DNA from 2 places in the Microbacterium sp. NPDC058389 genome. Region 2 is predicted to be linked to the other one. Evidence: predicted binding sites of a transcription regulator. Region 2 holds the regulator's gene; the other holds the start of a gene.

Region 1 (4,413 bases), on a different contig from region 2:
GCCCGGCAAGGGCGTGTCGGGCGTCGTCGACGGGCACGCCGTGCTCGTCGGACGCGAGGCGCTGCTCGCCGACTGGGCATTGGCGGCGCCCGCCGCGATCGCGGAGGCGAAGGCCGCTGCCGAGTCGCTCGGCCGCACGGCCGTGCTCGTGGCGTGGGACGGCGAGGTCCGCGGGCTGCTCGTCGTGGCCGACCAGGTCAAGCCGACGAGCGCCGAGGCGGTCGCCCAGCTGCGGTCGCTCGGGCTCACTCCCGTGCTGCTCACCGGCGACAACGCCGCGGCCGCCCGCGCGATCGCCGACGAGGTCGGCATCGAGCGGGTCATCGCCGAGGTGCTTCCGCACGACAAGGTCGCGGTGGTCAAGGATCTGCAGGCCGAAGGCCGCGTCGTCGCCATGGTGGGCGACGGCGTGAACGACGCCGCCGCGCTCGCGCAGGCCGACCTCGGCCTCGCGATGGGGACCGGGACGGATGCCGCCATCGAGGCCTCCGACATCACGCTCGTGCGCGGCGACCTGCGCAGCGCCGCCGACGCCATCCGGCTGTCGCGTGCGACGCTCGGCACGATCCGTGTGAACCTGTTCTGGGCGTTCGCGTACAACGTGGCCGCCCTGCCGCTGGCCGCGCTGGGCCTGCTGAACCCTATGATCGCGGGAGCGGCCATGGCGTTCTCCAGCGTCTTCGTGGTCAGCAACAGCCTTCGCCTGCGGCGGTTCCGCAGCCTCTCGAACTCACGTCGTTGAAGGAGTCAGACATGACCGACACCGCACTGGAGCAGACGCCCCTCGACCACGCGCACGGCCACCACGGGTACATCACCGACAAGGACAAGTACCTCAACCGCCTCAAGCGCATCGAGGGTCAGGCGCGCGGCATCCACAAGATGGTCGAGGACGAGAAGTACTGCATCGACATCCTCACCCAGATCAGCGCCTTGACCTCGGCCCTCGAGGCCGTCGCCGTGGGCCTGCTCGACGACCACCTGCGCCACTGCGTGGTGGATGCCGCCCGTCTGGGCGGCGAAGAGGCCGACGCCAAGATCACCGAGGCCACGCAGGCCATCGCCCGCCTCGTGCGCTGACGCGCGCCGAAGGGCGGCTCGTCAGCGGGCCGCCCGCACGCGGCGGCGGGCGTGGAGGATCGAGTCCACCGTCAGCACGATCAGCGCGATCCACACCAGCGCGAACCCGATCCAGCGCTCCAGCGGCATGGGCTCCTCCAGCACGAGCCACCCGATGAGGAACTGCAGGATCGGCGCCGCGAACTGCAGCAGACCGATCGTGGTGAGCGACACCCGCCGTGCTCCCGCGGCGAACAGCAGGAGCGGCACCGCCGTGATGACGCCGGTGAGGCTCAGCAGCACCGTGTGCTCCCAGCCGTTCGCCCCCATCGTGAGGCCCTGCGTCGAGGCCACCACGACCAGCACGATCGCGGCGATCGGCGTCAGCCACAGGGTCTCGAGCGTGAGGCCGCTCACGGCATCGACCGACGGCCCGACCTGCTTCTTCACGAGCCCGTAGACCCCGAAGGACGCCGCGAGCGTGAGGGCGATCCACGGGAAGGCGCCGTAGCCCACGATGATGACGACCACCGCGGCCACGGCGATGCCGATCGCGACCCATTGCGTGGTCCGCAGCCGCTCGTGGAGCACGAGCACGCCCAGCATGACGGTCACGATCGGGTTGATGAAGTAGCCCAGGCTCGTCTCGATCACGTGGCCGCTGAGGGCTCCGAGGATGAAGACCTGCCAGTTGATGTAGATGAGCACGCCGGCGAGCGCGGTGAGCCACAGCAGTCGCCGCTGGCGCATGATCGCGGCGAGCCGTCCCCACGTCCGCGTGACCGTGAGCAGCAGCGCGCAGAACACGAGCGACAGCACGATGCGCCAGGCCACGAGCTCGAACGGCCCGGTCGGCTTCAGCAGCAGGAAGTACAGCGGGAGGAAGCCCCACAGCAGATAGGCGATGAGCCCGTAGGCCGTGCCGAGCGTGCGTTCGCGGCCCGGCTCGTCGGACGACGGGGGCAGCGCGATCCCGGCTGTGGAAGCGGCCGCCTCTGCCAGGTCACCGACGCCGGCCTCGGTGTGGCGGGACGTCGGTTCGGAGCTCACCGTCCCAGCCTAGGACCGCTCGCGCCGACGGGGACGCCGGGGCGGGGGTCGCGGCATCCCCTCGCCTGCCGTTCGTCGTGCGATCCCTGCCGTCGGGAACGACGAGAGGGCCGGATGCCGAAGCATCCGACCCTCTCGGTACGCGTGTGCGCTGAACTCAGCGGACGACGACCGCGAGCACGTCGCGAGCCGACAGGACGAGGAACTCGTCGCCGCCGAACTTGACCTCGGTGCCGCCGTACTTGCTGTAGATCACGCGGTCGCCGACGGCGACGTCGAGCGGGATGCGGTTGCCGTTGTCGTCGATGCGGCCCGGACCCACCGCCACGACCTCGCCCTCCTGGGGCTTCTCCTTGGCGGTGTCGGGGATGACCAGACCGCTGGACGTGGTCTGCTCGGCCTCGACCTGCTTGATGACGATGCGGTCCTCGAGCGGCTTGATGGAAACCGACACGGTCTACCTCTTCTTTCTTGAGACTGAAGACTCGTTAGCACTCTGACGTTGAGAGTGCTGACGTCAAGTCTAGGCAACGGATTGGCACTCCCGCAACGTGAGTGCCAATGCGCGTCACACTCGTCCCGAAGCCGGCGATCCGGTCGAGAATCCGATGTATCAAGGCGGGCTCAGGATGCTCTGAGGAGATATCCCTGTTGCGCGGCCCCACTCGCGCTGAGACACCGACGGTGGTAGACCAGTGCGCGGGGGGAGTCGCGTCCTGAACTCACTGGGAGAGTTTCAGAGATGACTTCGCATGAGTACGTGCTGGCGATCGACGTCGGCACGAGCAGGACCGCAGCGGCAACGGCGCGCACAGGTCCGAACGGCGAACTCGCGGTCGCCCCTGTCCCGCTGGGGCGCCGAGGCGACAACGTCGCGACGGCGGTCTTCGTCACGGACGACGGCGATCTGCTTCTCGCGGATGCCGCCGAGAGGCGCGGACTCGCCCAGCCCGAGCATCTCGTCCGCGAGTTCAAGCGCCGCATCGGCGACGACATCCCCGTCATGGTCGGCGGGCTCGCGCTGCGGGCCGAGGACCTGTTCGCACGATGCATCGCCGGCGTGGTCGACGAGGTCTCTCAGCGCGAAGGGGAGCCGCCGGCGAAGATCGTGCTCACGCACCCGAGCGAATGGGGGCCGCACCGCCTCGGGCTCGTCGGAGCGGCGCTGGCCTCGCGCGGGCTCACGGAGTGGGATCTCATCCCCGAGCCGGAGGCCGCGGCGCGCCACTACGCCGCGGAGTATCCGCTCGCCGAAGGCGCGGCGATCGCGGTGTACGACCTCGGCGGAGGGACCTTCGACGCCGTCGTCCTGCAACGATCCGGGACCACGTCGTTCGAGGTGCGCGGCGACGCTGCCGGCATCGAGGATCTGGGCGGGGCGGACTTCGACGACGAAGTGCTGCGCCACACGATCGCATCCGCCGGCATCGACACCGCCTCGGCACTGAGCGGCGGGGCCGACGCACGCCGTGCGATGCAGCAGCTGCGGCGCGACTGCATCGAGGCGAAAGAGGCGCTCTCGTTCGACTCGGATGCCGTCATCCCCGTGTTCGTCGGGTCGACGCCCTCGACCGTGCGGATCACCCGCGCGGAGTTCGAGGAGATGATCGGGCCCGCGCTCGAGCGGACCCTCGACGCGACCGAGCGGACGATCGAGTCCGCCGGCATGACCCCCGAGCAGCTGGCCGCCGTCGTGCTGATCGGCGGCTCGTCGCGCATCCCGATGGTCGCCCAGCTGCTGTCGGAGCGATTCGATCGCCCGATCGCGATCGACACCGACCCGAAGGCGTCGATCTCGCTGGGCGCTGCGCGTGCCGGCATGGGCCGGCTGGAGGAGGGTCGCGCACGACAGGTCGCCGTGCCTCCTGAGACCTTCGACGAACTCGTCCAGGGTGCGCGACGAGATGCAGAGCTGCTTCCACCGCGCGGACGCGGGGCTCGGACCCCGCGTCCCGAGCACGCCGCGAGGCGGCGCTTCCCGATCCTGATCGCCGCTGCCGCGATCACGGTGACCGGCGGGATCGCCTTTGCCGGAACCATGGCCGCCGGTTCGCTCGCCGACGCCGAGGATCGGTCCTTCCTGAGCGACCCCGCCGCCCGTGCCGACGCCGACCTTCCCCGGCTCGCTCCGCAGCCGGTGACCGCCGCGGCCGACGCGGCGATCGCTCCGGCGGAGGCGCCGATGGCGGCACCACCCGACGCCGAGGATTCACGTCGGCCCACGACGCGGAAGACGCCCGACCCGGACGGCCGCCCGACACCGTCGCCCTTCGCTGCGCCGCCTGGTGACACGAGCGCCCACTC
Region 2 (4,413 bases):
CTCTTCTCATCGAGTCCGCCTGCCAGGACGTGCGCATGCACGTGGAAGACGGTCTGGCCCGCGTCGGGGCCGGTGTTGAATACGAGGCGGAAGTCGCCGTCCGACAGTTGGGCGGCGACGGTGTTGGCCAGCCCCACGACTTCGGCCATGAGGACCGGGTCCGCGGCGGCGAGCTCCACGACGTTGCGGTACTCCTGCGTGCGGGGGAAGACCACGACATGCACGGGGGCCTTGGGAGCGATGTCCTTGATCGCCACCGCGTTCTCGGTCTCGCCGACCACGTCGGCGGGGATCTCGCCGTTCAGGATGCGGGTGAAGATCGAGGGTTCGCTCATGTCGGCAAGTCTACCGACGCGCCCCTCCGTCGGGCCCGGCGCCCGGTCGGTCGACCCGCCCGACGTTCACCAGCGTCCGAGCCGCGTGCTCACGACGGCGAGGGCGGCCGGGCCCGCGGTCGAGGTGCGCAGCACGGTGTCGCCCAGGCGCACCAGCCGTGCACCGCCGGCGACGAAGGCCTCCAGCTCGTCCGCAGCGATCCCGCCCTCGGGACCCACGACGAGCACGATGTCGCGCGCATCGGCGGCGTCGAGCTCGAGCGTGCTGAGCGCGTCCGCGGCGGTCGGCTCCAGGACGAGGACGAGGGATGCCGCGGCCCGCTGCACGAGCGCACGCGTGGTGGTGAGCTCCGAGATCTCGGGCAGCCACGCGCGATGCGCCTGCTTGGCCGCCTCGCGGGCGATCGTCGCCCAGCGCGCCCGGCCCTTGGCGGCCTTGGCCGCATCCCACCGGGACACGCTGCGCGACGCCTGCCACGGCACGATCTCGTCGACGCCGAGCTCGGTCGCAGCCTGCACCGCGAGTTCGTCGCGGTCGCCCTTGGCGAGCGCCTGCACCAGCACGACGCGCGGGCTCGGGGCGGCGGCATCCACTCGCCTTTCGACGCGGACGATGACCTCGCGCGGCGCGACGGACTCGACACGGCCGGTCAGCCGGGCACCCCGGCCGTCGCCGAGGGTCACCTCCTCGCCGACGCGGACACGGCGCACCGTCGCTGCGTGGTGCGCCTCTGCTCCGGTGAGGGTCACGGCGTCGCCGGGGCCCGCCGCTGCCGGTTCGTCCAGGAGGAAGTGCAGGGCCACGGGTCAGCCGTTCCGGAACCGGTCGCGCAGCTTGGAGAACAGGCCCTGATGGAACTCGGCGAGCTTCGGGGCCGGGGCCTTCGTGCGCTTGGCGAAGTCCTCGATGAGGGCGCGCTCCTTGTGGTCGAGGCGCGTCGGGGTCACGACGTGCACGCCCACCTTGAGGTCGCCGCGCTGCGAGCCGCGCAGCGGTGTGATGCCGCGGCCCTTGATCGTCAGGATGTCGCCGCCCTGGACTCCGGGGCGCACCTCCAGCTCGACAGGGCCGTCGAGCGACTCGATCGTGGTGGTGGTGCCGAGGATCGCATCGGGCATCGAGACCTCGAGGGTCGCCAGCAGGTCGTCGCCGTCGCGGCTGAAGACCTCGTGCGGCGTGACGGTAACCTCGATGTAGAGGTCGCCGTTGGGGCCGCCGGCGGGACCGACCTCGCCGGAGCCCGGCAGCTGCAGGCGCAGCCCGGTCTCGACGCCCGCCGGGATGTCGAGCGACACCGTGCGGCGCGAGCGCACGCGACCCTGACCCTGGCACGTGGCGCAGGGGTACGGGATCGTCGTGCCGTAGCCCTGGCACACGTTGCAGGGCTGGGTGGTGACGACATTGCCGAGGAGGCTGCGGACCTGGCGCTGCACGTGACCGGTGCCGTGGCAGATGTCGCACGTGACCGGCGTCGTGCCGGGCTGACAGCACGAGCCCTCGCACGTCTCGCACGTCACGGCCGTGTCGACCTCGATGTCGCGGTGCACGCCGAACACCACGTCGCCGAGCTCGAGCGTCACGCGCACGAGCGCGTCCTGACCGCGCTCGCGGCGCGAGCGCGGTCGTCCGCCGCGCGCGCCACCGGTGGCGCCGAAGAAGGTCTCGAAGATGTCGCCGAATCCGCCGAAGCCGCCCGCGCCGCCACCGAACGGCGAGTCGCCGCCGCCCATGTCGTACCGCGCCCGCTGGTCGGGGTCGCTCAGGACGTCGTAGGCGTGCGTCACGAGCTTGAACCGCTCGGATGCCTCCTCTCCGGGGTTCACGTCCGGGTGGAGCTGGCGCGCGAGTCGCCGGTACGCCTTCTTGATCTCGTCGGGGGTGGCGTCGCGTGAGACGCCGAGGACCTCGTAGTGGTCAGCCACTTTCGCCTTCCTGCCGCGGCCGCGCCGCGGAAATCGTGTGCGCGTCCGCGTCAGCGGGAACTGTCGTCCTGCTCGAGCATGCGCGTGAGATAGCGCGCGACGGCACGGACCGCCGCGAGATTCGTGGGATAGTCCATGCGCGTGGGACCGAGCACGCCGACGCGGGCACGGGAGCCCGTCGCGTCGTAGTCGCTCGTCACGACTGACGCCTCGGCCAGGCCGAACGGCTCGTTCTCGCGACCGATGCTGGCGGCGAGGCCATGCTCGTCGGCGACCATCTCGCCCATCAGACGCAGCAGCGTCACCTGCTCCTCGATGGCCTCCAGCAGCGGGTAGATGCTGCCGCGGAAGTCCGCCTCGCGCCGCGCGAGGTTGGCACTCCCGGCCATCACCAGCTTGTCCTGCCGGAACTCCTCGAGCTCCTCCGCGACGGCCCGGACGATCTCATCGGTCGCGCGCACGTGGGCGGGAGCCTGCGCCGACGGCGCGGCCAGCCGGTCGGCGATCCGCTGCAGTCCATCGCGGACCGGGCGGCCGACCAGGAGCGTGCCGAGCTCGGCGCGGATGCGGGCGAGGTCTGGATCGTCGAACTCGTCGCCCACGAACGTCAGCCGCTGCGAGACGCGTCCGGTGTCGGTGACGACGATCACGAGCATGCGTCCGCCGCCGAGCTGCACGAGCTCGACGTGCGTCACGTTCGCGCGCGCGAAGGACGGGTACTGCACGATCGCGACCTGGCCGGTCAGCTGCGTGAGCGCCCGCACCGTGCGCACGAGCACGTCGTCGAGGTCGCCGGAGCCGTCGAGGAACGACGCGATCGCGGCCCGCTGCCCGCTGCTGAGCGGGCGCAGCTCGGCGAGGTGGTCGACGAAGACGCGATACCCCTTGTCGGTGGGCACGCGGCCGGAAGACGTGTGCGGGGCGACGATGAGATCCTCGTCCTCCAGCAGCGCCATGTCGTTGCGGATGGTCGCGGCCGACACGCCGAAGGCGTGGCGCTCGACGATGGCCTTGCTGCCGACGGGCTCGCGCGTGTCGACGTAGTCCTGGACGATCGCCCGCAGCACCTGCAGACCTCGTTCGCTGACCATCCCGCCTCCTCGCCTCGCCGTGGACGCCGTGCGCTTCTGGCACTCACATGTCTGGAGTGCCAATTCTATCCGATCGGCATCGCGTGATCGCCGAGCGCACGGCGCGAGTCGAGGACCCGGTGTCAGTCGGTGAGGGCTCGCACGACGGCATCCGCCAGCAGCCGGCCTCGGCGGGTCAGCACGATGCGCCCACGGAGGGCGTCCGCGCCCTCGATCAGCCCGTCCGCGATGAGCGCCGCGACGGCGTGGCGGCCCTCGCCGAGAAGCTCCGAGACGTCGAGGCCCTCCCGGATCCGGGTGCGCAGCAGCACGCCCTCCAGAGCTCGGGCGGAGGCATCCGGGATCTCGCGTCCGGCGCCGGGCGACTCCCCCGCCGCCAGCCGCTGAGCGTACGCGGCCGGATGCTTGACGTTCCAGAAGCGCACGCCGGCGATGTGGCTGTGCGCGCCCGGGCCGAAGCCCCACCAATCGGCACCCGTCCAGTAGGCGAGATTGTGCCGCGAGCGGTGCTCGACACCGCGCGACCAGTTCGACACCTCGTACCAGTCGTACCCCGCGGCGGCGAGCAGATCGTCGGCGAGCTCGTACATGTCGGCCTGCAGGTCGTCGTCCGGTGCGGGCACCTCGCCGCGGCGGATCTGTCGCGCGAGCTTCGTGCCGTCCTCGATGATGAGGGCGTACGCCGAGATGTGGTCGGGCTCCAGCGCCGCCGCGGCCTCCAGCGACGCGCGCCAGTCCTCGAGCGATTCGCCCGGTGCGCCGTAGATCAGGTCGACACTGACGTCGAGCCCCGCCTCACGCGCCGCGGCGACCGCGGTGCGCACGTTGTCGGGGTCGTGCGTGCGATCAAGCGCGGCGAGGACATGCGGCACGGCGGACTGCATGCCGATCGACAGCCGCGTGACTCCGGCGGCCGCGAGCTCGTGCGCGACGGCCGGCGACACGGTGTCGGGATTCGCCTCGACGGTCACCTCGGCGCCGTCGGCGAGACCGAACGCGCCGCGCACGCCGTCGAGCATGCGCGCGAGGTCGCCCGGGGGCAGCAGGGTGGGCGTGCCGCCGCC

The links. The regulator HrcA, encoded in region 2, represses chaperone genes, less so after heat shock. The targets are predictions, from matches to a motif close to TTNGCACTCGNNNNNNNCGAGTGCNAA.
Region 1: groES (co-chaperone GroES) is a predicted target of HrcA. The motif match lies at 2,645-2,671, and genes of this name have one in related genera.

What each region holds. Positions count from the first base shown of each region.
Region 1 covers NZ_JBHXJQ010000008.1:54,354-58,766, reverse strand. Annotated here, with positions in the region: gene ACFWJ8_RS12590 (heavy metal translocating P-type ATPase) at 1-742, shown strand, start outside; gene ACFWJ8_RS12585 (metal-sensitive transcriptional regulator) at 754-1,080, shown strand; gene rarD (EamA family transporter RarD) at 1,102-2,025, opposite strand; gene groES (co-chaperone GroES) at 2,267-2,563, opposite strand; gene ACFWJ8_RS12570 (Hsp70 family protein) at 2,852-4,413, shown strand, end outside.
Region 2 covers NZ_JBHXJQ010000001.1:417,042-421,454, reverse strand. Annotated here, with positions in the region: gene ACFWJ8_RS02160 (HIT domain-containing protein) at 1-335, opposite strand, end outside; gene ACFWJ8_RS02165 (PhoH family protein) at 1-10, opposite strand, end outside; gene ACFWJ8_RS02155 (16S rRNA (uracil(1498)-N(3))-methyltransferase) at 402-1,139, opposite strand; gene dnaJ (molecular chaperone DnaJ) at 1,143-2,258, opposite strand; gene hrcA (heat-inducible transcriptional repressor HrcA) at 2,309-3,349, opposite strand; gene hemW (radical SAM family heme chaperone HemW) at 3,472-4,413, opposite strand, start outside.